2 regions of the Pseudomonas sp. TE3895 genome follow, and region 2 is predicted to be linked to the other one. Evidence: riboswitches for the same ligand, from Rfam matches in the RefSeq annotation. Region 2 holds a riboswitch; the other holds the start of a gene.
What was found. A riboswitch is a leader RNA that binds a small molecule or an ion and turns the genes downstream of it on or off. The one in region 2 is predicted to bind thiamine pyrophosphate.

Region 1: it holds a riboswitch for thiamine pyrophosphate, as region 2 does, so the genes downstream of both, ACZ889_RS18160 (TenA family protein) here and thiC (phosphomethylpyrimidine synthase ThiC) in region 2, are expected to answer to the same signal.

What each region holds. Positions count from the first base shown of each region.
Region 1 is NZ_JBWBQE010000001.1:4,036,835-4,042,827, forward strand. It holds gene codB (cytosine permease) at 1-475, opposite strand, end outside; gene tenA (thiaminase II) at 705-1,370, opposite strand; gene ACZ889_RS18160 (TenA family protein) at 1,367-2,014, opposite strand; TPP riboswitch at 2,093-2,207, opposite strand; gene ACZ889_RS18165 (Ig-like domain-containing protein) at 2,449-5,844, shown strand; gene ACZ889_RS18170 (SCO family protein) at 5,900-5,993, shown strand, end outside.
Region 2 is NZ_JBWBQE010000001.1:332,157-338,149, forward strand. It holds gene cytX (putative hydroxymethylpyrimidine transporter CytX) at 1-95, opposite strand, end outside; one part of gene ACZ889_RS01505 (IS3 family transposase) at 239-1,108, opposite strand; one part of gene ACZ889_RS01505 (IS3 family transposase) at 1,111-1,608, opposite strand; gene thiC (phosphomethylpyrimidine synthase ThiC) at 1,715-3,595, opposite strand; TPP riboswitch at 3,751-3,857, opposite strand; gene ACZ889_RS01515 (TolC family outer membrane protein) at 4,017-5,453, shown strand; gene ACZ889_RS01520 (S8 family serine peptidase) at 5,588-5,993, opposite strand, start outside.

The sequences.
Region 1 (5,993 bases), 3.7 Mb from region 2:
CCCGCGACAACAGGTCCAGCCCCTTGAACCCGATGATGGCCGTAATGCTGAAACCCAGCCCGAACAGCACCATCAACGGCATGCCGAAGCCATCCGCCAGCCCCAGCAGCTTGACCAGCACGATGGCCACCGTGGCCGTACCCCAGGCATACCAGCCCAGTTCGGCAAAACCCAGCAGAAAGTCCGAGAGCCGGCTCCCCGCTTCACCGAAACAGAAGCGTCCCATCAACACGGTATTCAGCCCGCTGCGCGAGGCAATGAAGGCCAACACTGCGGCATACAAGGCAAGCAAACTGTTGCCGAGGGTAGCCACCCACAGCATGTCGACAAAACTGAATGCCATGCCCAGCTTGCCGCCGGCGAACATCGTGCCGGTAAAGAAGGTGAAGCTGAACAAGACCATCGCGATCGGCAGCAGGCCCTTGCGGGCGGACTGGGGGGCTGCGCTGAGGGGAAATTCGCTGGGTGAGCTCATTGCACGGGGGCTCCGGGTGTGTAGTTGGGAGCAGAAAGAGCAATATGCGGGCCGCTTTTCCCTGCGCCGCCACCCGGAAGAAATCGGGCTGTTCGCCCAGAAATCCATATGCACTGTGCACATTAAAGCTACGATCTGACGATCTGGAGTGTGCGCGACGACTTATTTTGAGGCGCTCATGCACCAAAGCGGGCCTGGGCTGGGTAGTAATCACCCAGCCCACGGCGGTTTACACGGTCCCGTCCAACCCCATTTGCCAGAAATCAGCCTCCAGGCTGGAGGCCTGGCCAAAAATCCCTGCCAGTTCGGCGAACCGCTGCTCGGTCATGCTGCGCGCCGCCAGTTCATCCAGGTGCTTGCGCGCTGCTGCGGCCACCCCTTGGTAGCCCTCCCCGGCATACTCGCCAATCCACTCGCGGTAGGGGTGATTGCTCAAGTCGCCAATGCGCTCGGCCAGGGTCCGGCCGATTTCGGCATAGCCGATCACGCAAGGTGCCAGTGCCACGTGCAGCTCCAGCAGGTCGCCGGCTGCGCCGCAGTCCAGCACATAACGGGTGTATGCCACCGTGGCCTGATGCTCTGGTGCGGCCTCGATGTCTGCCTGGGTCAAGCCCCAGCGCGCGCACAGGCGCACGTGCAGCTCGGTTTCATCCAGGATCGCCGACAGCCCGGCCTGCGCTGCACGAATGTCGGCCGGGCGGCGGCTTTTGTAGGCGGCCAGCGCCCAGGCGCGGGCGAACTGGATCAGGAACAGGTAATCCTGCACAAGGTAGGTCCGGAACGCTTCCTCGCTCAGCGTGCCCTCGCCCATCTGACGCACGAAGTCATGGTCTACGTAGCGGTTCCATTGTGGCGAGGCAGCTGTCTTGAGGCGCTCGAAGATATCCATGCTCATTTGCCCTCCGGGTACACTGCATCGAAGAAAGCCAGCTCCAGCGCCACGGTGCGCTGGTAGAAGTCACTTGCCAATGCGGCCTCCTGCGGGCCGACGCGGTCCAGTTCGGCCTGCAGGAAAGCGACGAATGCCTGGAATGCCGGGTTGTCATGCAGGGTAATCCACTCGGCATGGACGAAGTTGTCCGGCATCGGTTTCGGCGCCTTGAGCGCCCAGTCCAGGTACAGGCCTTCGGCAACGTTCAGCACCGCCAGTGCCGCTGCGTAGGAACGGGTGGCTGCCGCTTCGCGCATGATCGCCTTGAAACCTGCGGTAGGCGCGGTATCGGCCGGTTCACTGCGTTGCGCCGGGCTGACACCCAAGGCCTCGAAGGCACGCAGGAAGTAGGTGTTCTCGTCACTGCAGATCATCCCGGCAAAGCGGCCGAAGCGCAGGCGGGCTTCAAACGTGTCAGCGGTGGCGATGGCCGCGCCTAGCAGGGTCACGAAGCTGTCGAGGAAACGGTGGTCCTGAACCAGGTAGTCGACCATGATCGGGTCCGGCAGGCTGCCGTCGCACAATCGGGTCACGAAACGGTGGCCAACGGCCGCCGACCAGGTCGGCTCGCTCTGGCGGCGCAGGGACTGGCTGAAACGTTCGGTCATGTTGCTGTCCTTGATGAGGGTGACAGCGAGACCTTGAAAGTTGGCATGGACTGGCCTCGCAGTGAGGCCGGCAAAAAGGCAGGTTACAAGCCCCATCCCTTCGCCGGCATGATCCGGATCAGGTTCGAAGGGTCACCGCGCTGTAGCGTTCAGCGGTTTCTCAGCCCATTGCCGGGCTCCCCTTGGTGACGCTCAGGTATACCCGAGGGCGCCGCGCCTGTCACGCCCCAAACTGTGGGCAATGGTGACCCGCTAATGGGTATCTGTCCCCATTCTTGACGCGCCATCTTTTAGTGCACGCCAGACGCTGCAAGGTTTTGTATGTCAAGGCATTACTGAAAAATCTGTTGGCATAGCTGTTGCTGATGGCCATTTAACGGGCAAAACGCCATTGATGGCTTAAGGCCCTAAGGCCGCAAAAGAGGCTTAAGCCAATGAAAACATCTGCTGTGAGTCACGCGTCCAGACGCGCGTTCCATCTCTCGTCCGTCACTGCGCTGATGATCAGCCTCGGGTTGATCACGGCCATGGCAGCCCCCCTCGACGACAACAGCATGCCACCGCCGACCGACCCGTCGGCCTACACCGACCAGCCGGACGACCCGACCGCTGCCTTGCTTGAGCTGAACACCATGCCGGAGGCCAACGAAGGCTCGCTGGAGCTGACCGATGGCGCGTATGGCGACCGCAACACGGTAGGCACCGACAACGTGCTGCCGCCGGCCCTGCAAACATCGGACAAGTACCCTACCAACGGCAAACCCAGCCCGTTGTTCGGTGCGCAACCTTTCACCCAGCAACTGTTGCTGTTCGAAGAATTCGGACCAGAGAAGCTCGACCCGACCACGCCGGTGCCCGATCTGACCTTCCCGGTACCGACCCTCGGCGCGGCCCCCGCCCAAGACCCCAACGTGGTGGCACGCAGCGGCCCCAGTGGCAACGCACTGGAAGCGTTCCTCAAGCAACCCGGCCTGTACCCGTTTCCGACCCAGTACGCCAACGTGCTGGACCGCAACCCATGGAAGGCGCAGATCGAGATGTTCCTCAACCGCCAGCCGGTCGGCTCGCCCGCTGAAGGCCGGCCGCCAGGAAAAGGCTGGTCACACCAGCGCTGGAACGAGTTTTACCCGCAGGCAGCGTTCAAGACGGCCCAGGCCGGTGCGCGCATCAACCTCGGTCTGCGCGACCGCAAGCAAATGCACAACTATGCCGTCGGCGAATTTGCCCCGGGCGGCCTGTACTACCAGACCTCCGACATTCCGACCACGCTGGGCACCACCAAGGGCATCGACACACGCTTCCATCCGAACATGCCGCTGCAAAACCACAAATCGCTGTGGACCTTCGACGGCACTTTCCCGCCCAAGCTGCTGATGGTGCGCTACGGCCAGCCAATTCTGATGCGCCATTACAACGCCCTGCCGATTGACCCCTCGGCCAACGGTGGCTTTGGCCTGCATACCATCTCGACCCACGAGCACAACGGCCACTCGCCGGCCGAAAGCGACGGCTTTGCCAACGCGTACTTCTTCCCCGGCCAGTACTACGACTACCGGTGGCCGGTGCAACTGGCCGGCTACGACACCATCAACACCCGTGCCCAGGACCCGCGTGCCGCTTTCCCCTGCTCGCCGGGTGAAACCTTGTTCGTCAACGATGGTTCACCGGGCCTGAAAACCTGCGAGAACGGCAGCATCAAGATTCGTGGCGACTGGCGCGAAACCATGAGTACCCACTGGTTCCACGACCACATGATGGATTTCACGGCGCAGAACGTCTACAAGGGCAACGCCGTGATGATGAACTACTACAGCGCCCTGGACCGCGGCAACGAGGCCCTGCAGGACGGCGTCAACCTGCGCTTCCCAAGCGGTTCAGCCATGCCTTGGGGGAACCGTGACTATGACGTCAACCTGGTGATTGCCGACAAAGCCTGGGATGCCAATGGCCAGCTGTGGTTCAACCCGTTCAACACTGACGGCTTCCTCGCTGACCAGATTCTGGTCAACTGGCAGTACAAGCCCAGGCTCAAGGTGCGTGCGCGCAGTTACCGCTTCCGTCTCCTCAACGGCTCGGTGTCACGCTACTTCAAGTTCGCCGTGGTGCGGGAGATTGCCGGTACCAGTGGTGAGTTCAAAGGCCCGTCCGGCTCCAACCTGTCGTATGCGCGGGTGCCGTTCCACATGATCGCCAACGACGGCAACATCATGGAACACGCGGTGCCATTCGACGGCACGATGGACCTCAATGGTGACGGCAACCTGCAAGACAACAACGGCGTCTTGCCGTTGCAGGCCATTGCCGAGCGCTACGACATCATCATCAACTTCGCCAAGAACGGCATCAAGGCCGGCGACAAGCTGTACTTCGTCAACCTGATGGAGCACGACTCCGGCAAAGGTCCGAAGCAAGCTATCCCGTTGGCCGACGTGCTGTCGGAAAAATACAAGGCAGTAATCAAGCAGACCAGCAAAGGCCCGCAGTGGGACAACGGCGACCCGGCTGTCGGCAAGTTTCTGCAACTGTGGGTGCAACCGTACACCGGCCAGGACCTGAGCATGGACCCGGTAGCCTATGAGCCGGCCAAGCCAGGCAAGGCTGCTGGCCTGAAAATGCTGCCCCTGCCCATTGACCGCGACGCCGCAGCCGACCAGGCCAAACTCAAGGATGCCCGCCACCGCGAGTTCATCTTTGGCCGCTCTGACGGCACGGACACCACCCCGTGGACCATCAAGACCGACGGCGGCTTTGGCTACAGCATGGACCCACGCCGTATCAGTGCCGCACCGCAACTGGCCAACCAGTCCACCGACGGTGGTTTCAGCGGCGACGGCACCCTGGAAGTGTGGAAAATCGTCAACGGCGGCAATGGCTGGAGCCACCCGGTACACGTGCACTTCGAGGAAGGCGTGATTCTTAGCCGCGACGGCAAGGCCCCGCCAGAATGGGAAAAATGGGCGCGCAAGGATGTGTACCGTATCGGGTCGGAACCTGATTCGTCCGAAGAGGTGGAAATGGCCATCCGCTTCCGCGAGTTCGCAGGCACCTACATGGAGCACTGCCACAACACCCAGCACGAGGACTCTTCGATGCTGCTGCGCTGGGACCTTGAACACCCGGGGCAGTTCCAGGTAATGCCCACCCCGCTGCCAGGATGGGATGGCGTGCGTTACATGGCCTCGGTAGGCCTGCCAACGTTCCGCACCAAAACCGATGACGACGATGACGACCCGGCCAACAAACCACCTGTCGTGGCCAACGACAGTGCCGCAACGACTGCAGGCAAGCCGATCACCCTGAACGTGCTGGCCAACGACAGCGACCCGGACGGCAACGTACCGCTCACGGTCACCGGCCTCAGCCAGCCGGACTCCGGCCAGGGTACCGTGAGCACGGACGGCAGCACAGTGACGTACACCCCACCCGCTACGGTCGCCACGCCGTTCACGGCCAGCTTCAATTACACGGCGCGTGATACCAAGGGGGCCGAGTCGGTGACCCCGGCCACGGTCAGCATCGCCGTCACCCCAGCAGTGGCGGCCGACGAGCTCAAGGTCACCAGTGCCACAGTGCAACTGCGTAGCGGCAACCGGTTCACCTGGGATGTGCAGGGGACAACCACGGTGGCCACGGGCAACAGCATCAGCGTGACTGCAGCAACCACCGGTGGTCCGGTAAGCCTGGGGAACGCGACGCTGACTGCCACGACTACGGGGGCCCGTTGGCGGGTAGCGGTGACCACCACCGGCTTTGGCCCGGCCACGCCAGCGACGGTCACGGTGAAATCGACGCTGGGCCAGACGGTGACAGCGCCAGTCACATACAAGTGAGTGCAAAGCGGGGCCGCCATGCGGCCCCCATCAGCCAACCCACGAGGACCGCATCATGCCCGGCTCATGGCGATTCCTGCTGGTACTGGCGTTGTTCGCCGCCAGCATTCCGTTCTGGCCGTTGCAACCCCAACGAACGGTGGCCGAAG
Region 2 (5,993 bases):
AGGGAAAACCACAGTGAAAACAGGTCGCGAGCACCGAAGATGCGCTGCTGGATGGGGATTGGATGGTCGGGAGAGAACTGGCTGGGTGATGTCATGGTTGGCGCTCGCCGGCAATATTGTTGGTGTTCCTGGCGAGGACTTCGTCCTCGTATCCCGACGCAAGGCCGCTCCCACAAAAACCACGCAGGCTTCGAGGCTTGCGCGGTTGAGCTGCGCCCCAGATGTTGGACGGTCGGTGCTAGGCTACCTCAGCTTGAGTTCTGTAAGCCACAGGACTCAGGCCGTTGAGTTTCATTTTAATGCGGTCATGGTTGTAATAGTGGATGTACTCATCCAGTCCCGCCTGTAGCTCTGCGACGCTTTTGAAGCGCTCACGGTAGAAGTATTCCGATTTCAGCGTGCCGAAAAAACTCTCCATCGCGGCGTTGTCCAGGCAGTTACCTTTGCGTGACATGCTTTGCTCAAGCCCTGCTTCCTTCACACGTGCACAGTAATCAGGGTATCGGTAGTGCCATCCTTGGTCCGAGTGCAGCAGTGGTTTGTTGCCCGCCGGAAGCAGTTGAATCGCGCGCTCCAGCATTTCGCCGACCAAGGTGAAGCGCGGTCTGGTGTCGGTGCGATACGTCACGATTTCGCCGTTGTACAGATCCATTACAGGCGAGAGGTACAGCTTTTCACCCGCCACTTTGAACTCAGTGACATCGGTAACCCACTTCTGGTTAGGCTGATCAGCCTGGAAATTACGCTTGAGAATATTAGGCGCGGCTTCTCCCATCAGGCCCCGATACGCCTTGTACTTCTTCGGACGGACCGTGCACTTGAGGTCTAGAGCAGCCATCAGCCGGCGCACCTTTTTACTGTTAACCAACTGCCCAGAACTGCGCAGCGCAGAGGTAACCCGCCGATAACCATAACGACCGCGATGTCGGTCGCAGATCTCCTGGATCGAGATTTTGAGAGAGGCACACTTATCCCCGGCCTCAAGCAGCCCTAGCTGGTAATAGTAAGTACTGCGTGGCAGGCCGGCAGCCTTGAGCAGATCGGCAAACGGGTAGTGTTCGCGCAAAGCCCTTACTAGCCGGGTTTTTTCCTGGCTTTCTTCAGCCTCGCCTTCTCCTCGTCGAGCTCCTCGAGCTTTTTTAGGTAGGCGTTCTCCGCTTCAAGCTGGCGAAGTCTCTTGAGCAGCTCCGCATGGGTAAGCTCCTCGATAGGTTTGGGAGCGGTCTCTTCGGGCTTGCGCGGGGCTTTAGGCATAGGGTTAACCAATATCTTTTTGCTTGAGGACAGGGCTTGGAAGCCGCCACTGTAATACTGTTCCTCCCAGTGCCGCACCTGAGATGAGTTACCCAGGTTGAACAACGCTGCGGTGGCCCGGAGCGACAGCTTCTCGCGCCACATACGGTAGAGCACAGAAAGCTTGAACTCGCTGCTGTAATGACCGCCAGGCTTCTCGAAGCTGGCCTCACCATGTAACTGATAGGACATGACCCAACGGCGCAGCAAAGTCGGATCGATTTGAAACAGCGCCGCGATGTGGCGAAAGCCTCGGCCACGCTTGAGGAAAGCCTGGATGGCTGACTGCTTGAATTGTGTTGAGTACTTGCTCATGAAAACCCCCAGATGATGGACAGATGTCCAACATCTGGGGCGCAGCTCAGGTCCTTGTGGGAGCGGCCTTGCGTCGCGAAAGGGCCGCAAAGCGGCCCCAGCGTGCTTAGACTTTGTGGTACAGCTGGCTGCCTTCCTGGCGGAACCGCTCGGCCTGCTCACGCATGCCTTGCTCGACCGTCACATCCACGGCCTCGATCTTGGCTGCGTACTCACGCACTTCCTGGGTGATCTTCATCGAGCAGAACTTCGGCCCGCACATCGAGCAGAAGTGCGCGACCTTGGCCGATTCCTTCGGCAGGGTCTCGTCGTGGAAAGCGCGGGCAGTGTCAGGGTCGAGGCCCAGGTTGAACTGGTCTTCCCAACGGAACTCGAAACGCGCCTTGGACAAGGCGTTGTCGCGAATCTGTGCACCCGGGTGGCCCTTGGCAAGGTCGGCGGCATGCGCGGCGATCTTGTAGGTGATGATGCCGGTCTTGACGTCGTCCTTGTTCGGCAGGCCCAAGTGCTCCTTCGGCGTGACGTAGCAGAGCATGGCGCAACCGAACCAGCCGATCATCGCCGCACCAATGCCCGAGGTGATGTGGTCGTAACCCGGCGCGATGTCGGTGGTCAGTGGGCCGAGGGTGTAGAACGGCGCCTCGTCGCAGCACTCCAGCTGCTTGTCCATGTTCTCTTTGATCAACTGCATCGGCACGTGGCCGGGGCCTTCGATCATGCATTGCACGTCGTGCTTCCAGGCAATCTTGGTCAGCTCGCCGAGGGTTTCCAGCTCACCGAATTGCGCGGCGTCGTTGGCGTCGGCAATCGAGCCAGGGCGCAGGCCGTCGCCCAGCGAGAAGCTGACGTCGTAGGCCTTCATGATTTCGCAGATTTCGTCGAAGTGGGTGTACAGGAAGTTTTCCTTGTGGTGCGCCAGGCACCACTTGGCCATGATCGAGCCACCGCGGCTGACGATGCCGGTGACGCGCTTGGCGGTCAGGGGCACATAGCGCAGCAACACACCGGCGTGAATGGTGAAGTAGTCCACGCCCTGTTCGGCCTGCTCGATCAGGGTGTCGCGGAACAGTTCCCAGGTCAGGTCCTCTGCCACGCCGTTGACCTTTTCCAGGGCCTGGTAGATCGGCACGGTACCGATCGGCACCGGCGAGTTGCGAATGATCCACTCGCGGGTTTCGTGGATGTGCTTGCCGGTGGACAGGTCCATGACCGTGTCCGATCCCCAGCGGATGCCCCAGGTCAGCTTGGCCACCTCTTCCTCGATCGAGGAACCCAGGGCGCTGTTGCCGATGTTGCCGTTGATCTTCACCAGGAAGTTGCGACCGATGATCATCGGCTCTACTTCCGGGTGGTTGATGTTGGCCGGAATGATCGCGCGGCCACGGGCGATTTCCTGGCGAACGAATTCAGGGGTGATTTCTTTCGGGATGTTGGCACCGAAGCTGTGGCCGGCATGTTGCTCATTCAGCAGGCCGGCGGCGCGGGCCTCCTGCAGCTTCATGTTTTCGCGGATGGCCACGTATTCCATTTCGGCGGTGATGATGCCCTGACGGGCATAGTGCATCTGCGAGACGTTGGCGCCGGCCTTGGCACGACGCGGGTTGCGCACATGGGCGAAACGCAGCTTGGCCAGCTCTGCATCGTTCAGGCGCTGCTGACCGAAGTCGGAGCTCAGGCCTTCCAGGCGCTCGGTGTCACCGCGGGCTTCGATCCACGCCGAACGCACATCGGCCAGGCCTTTGCGCACGTCGATGATCACGTCGGGGTCGGTGTACGGGCCAGACGTGTCATACACCAGCACCGGGGCGTTGGACTCGCCGCCGAAATCGGTCGGGGTGTCATCCAGGCTGATTTCACGCATGGGGACACGGATGTCCGGGCGCGAGCCTTCGACATACACCTTGCGCGAACGCGGAAAAGGTTGCACGGACTGCTGATCGACTTGTGCCGATTCGCTGAGGTTGATCGCTTTTTCTTGTTTGGTCATCACAGGCTCTCCTGACGGCTTCCTAGCAGTGGAATGTCGGGGTGAACCTGAAACGCGCGGACGCACCCTCTTTGGGTGCAGTGCCGGACATGGGGGGTGCCTGAAGCTGTATGCAGCTGTGACAATCCCGGACCTGGCACAAGAGGCTCCCCGGGAAGGCGAGCAATCTTGTTCCCTACGCAGGCGCTAACCTGATCAGGTTCAACGGGATCCGCACCTCTGCGATCTCAGCCTTTGCTTCAAGGCACCCCGACAAGAACATGCGCAGTCTAGACTGGAGTGGTCAGCAAAGCCAAGCAGGTAAATGCGCGGATGATGAAAGGCACACCGAGCGATTGTTGCCGGGTGCGCATGGCACTACACTGGCCCATCGCTCGATACTCAACAGTTCAGTAATTAATTTCGTACAAGGATTGCCTCTATGCTGCGCAAACTCTCACTGGCGATAGCCGTGTCTTGTGCGTCCAACGGAGTGGTCTGGGCAGCGGACGTGCCTTCGACAGTCAAAACCGATCTGGTCAGCGTCTACCAGGAAGCAGTGGACAACAACGCTGACCTGGCTGCAGCACGCGCCGATTACGGGGCACGCCGCGAAGTGGTGCCGCAGGCCCGCGCCGGGTTGCTGCCAAACCTGTCGGCCGGTGCCGAGATGATGAACACCCGCACCAAGCTGGACGAGCCGTCCATGACGTCCAATCGCAGCGGCAACGCCTGGAGCGCGACCTTGGCTCAGCCGATCTTCCGCGCTGATCGCTGGTTCCAGTTGCAAGCCGCCGAAGCAGTCAACGAACAGGCAGCACTGGAGCTGTCGGCGACCGAGCAAAACCTGATCCTGCAAACCGCGCAAAACTACTTCGCCGTCCTCCGCGCCCAGGACAACCTGGCCGCCACCAAGGCAGAAGAAGCCGCCTTCAAGCGCCAGCTGGATCAGTCCAACGAGCGTTTCGACGTGGGCCTTTCGGACAAGACCGACGTGCTGCAATCCCAAGCCAGTTATGACACTGCACGGGCCAACCGGATCATCGCCGAACGCCAGGTGCAGGATGCCTTCGAGGCCTTGGTGACCCTGACCAACCGTGAGTACACCTCTATCCAGGGCGTGGTGCATAGCCTGCCGGTACAAGTGCCAACGCCCAACGATGCCAAAGCCTGGGTCGAAACCGCCGGGCGCCAGAACCTCAACCTGCTGGCCACCAACTACGCGGTTTCTGCCGCAGAAGAGACCCTGCGTCAGCGCAAGGCCGGGCATGCACCGACACTGGACGCCGTGGCCAAGTACCAGAAGGGTGACAACGACAGCCTTGGCTTCACCAACCCGGCGCCGCAGCAAAACGTGCGCTACGGCGGCGACGTCGAGCAGACCAGCGTTGGCCTGCAACTGAACATACCGATCTACAGTGGCGGCCTGACCAGCTCGCAGGTACGCGAGGCTTACCAGCGCCTGAGCCAGAGCGAGCAACAGCGTGAAAGCCTGCGCCGCCAGGTCGTGGAAAACACCCGCAACCTGCACCGCGCAGTGAACACCGATGTGGAACAGGTACAGGCGCGCAAGCAGTCGATCATTTCCAACCAGAGCGCGCTGGAAGCCACCGAAATCGGCTACCAGGTCGGTACCCGCAACATCGTCGACGTGCTTGATGCCCAGCGCCAGCTGTACACCTCGGTGCGCGACTACAACAATAGCCGTTACGACTACATCCTCGACAACCTGAGCCTGAAGCAGGCAGCCGGCACCCTGAGCCCGCAAGACCTGCAGGACCTGAAGCGCTACCTGAAACCTGACTACAACCCGGACAAGGACTTCCTGCCGCCGGACCTGGCGGCAGCAGCGGCCAAGAACTTCGAGCGCAGGCCTTGAGGTAGGGGCTGGACCATTCGCGGGCAAGCCCACTCCCACACGTACCGTGCCAGGCCTGAAGGCATGATGCACCTGTGAGAGCTGGCTTGCTGGCGATAGGCCTCCAATATCACTCCAGCCCTGAACGACAACGCCTAGGCGGCTACGGCAATCGTCGAGTCGATGCGTTGCGCCGACATATCACCGATAAGCACAGGCCCCGCAGGTTCAGGGGCGAACGCAGCCATTGCGTCAACAAGATTCCCCAGGCTCGGTAGCGAGTGCTCGACAGCAACCAGCGATGACCCTGCTGAAAGGGCGGAAATCTCAGGCACGGCAACCGCTTCAGATGTGACCATTGCCGGCTGCGCAAAGATAAAGTCCTCCGCGGTCACCTGCGCAACTTCGAGCGCATCCAGGTACAGCATCTTCACAATACCTTCCTGCCCCGGCACTGCCTGGGTATCAACGGCTACACCGTGAATCTGCGCAAAGTCATTGAGTTTGAAGCGCTGGACTTTGCTGACGTGCAGATCCTCGAAGCGACTGATGCCTACCTGG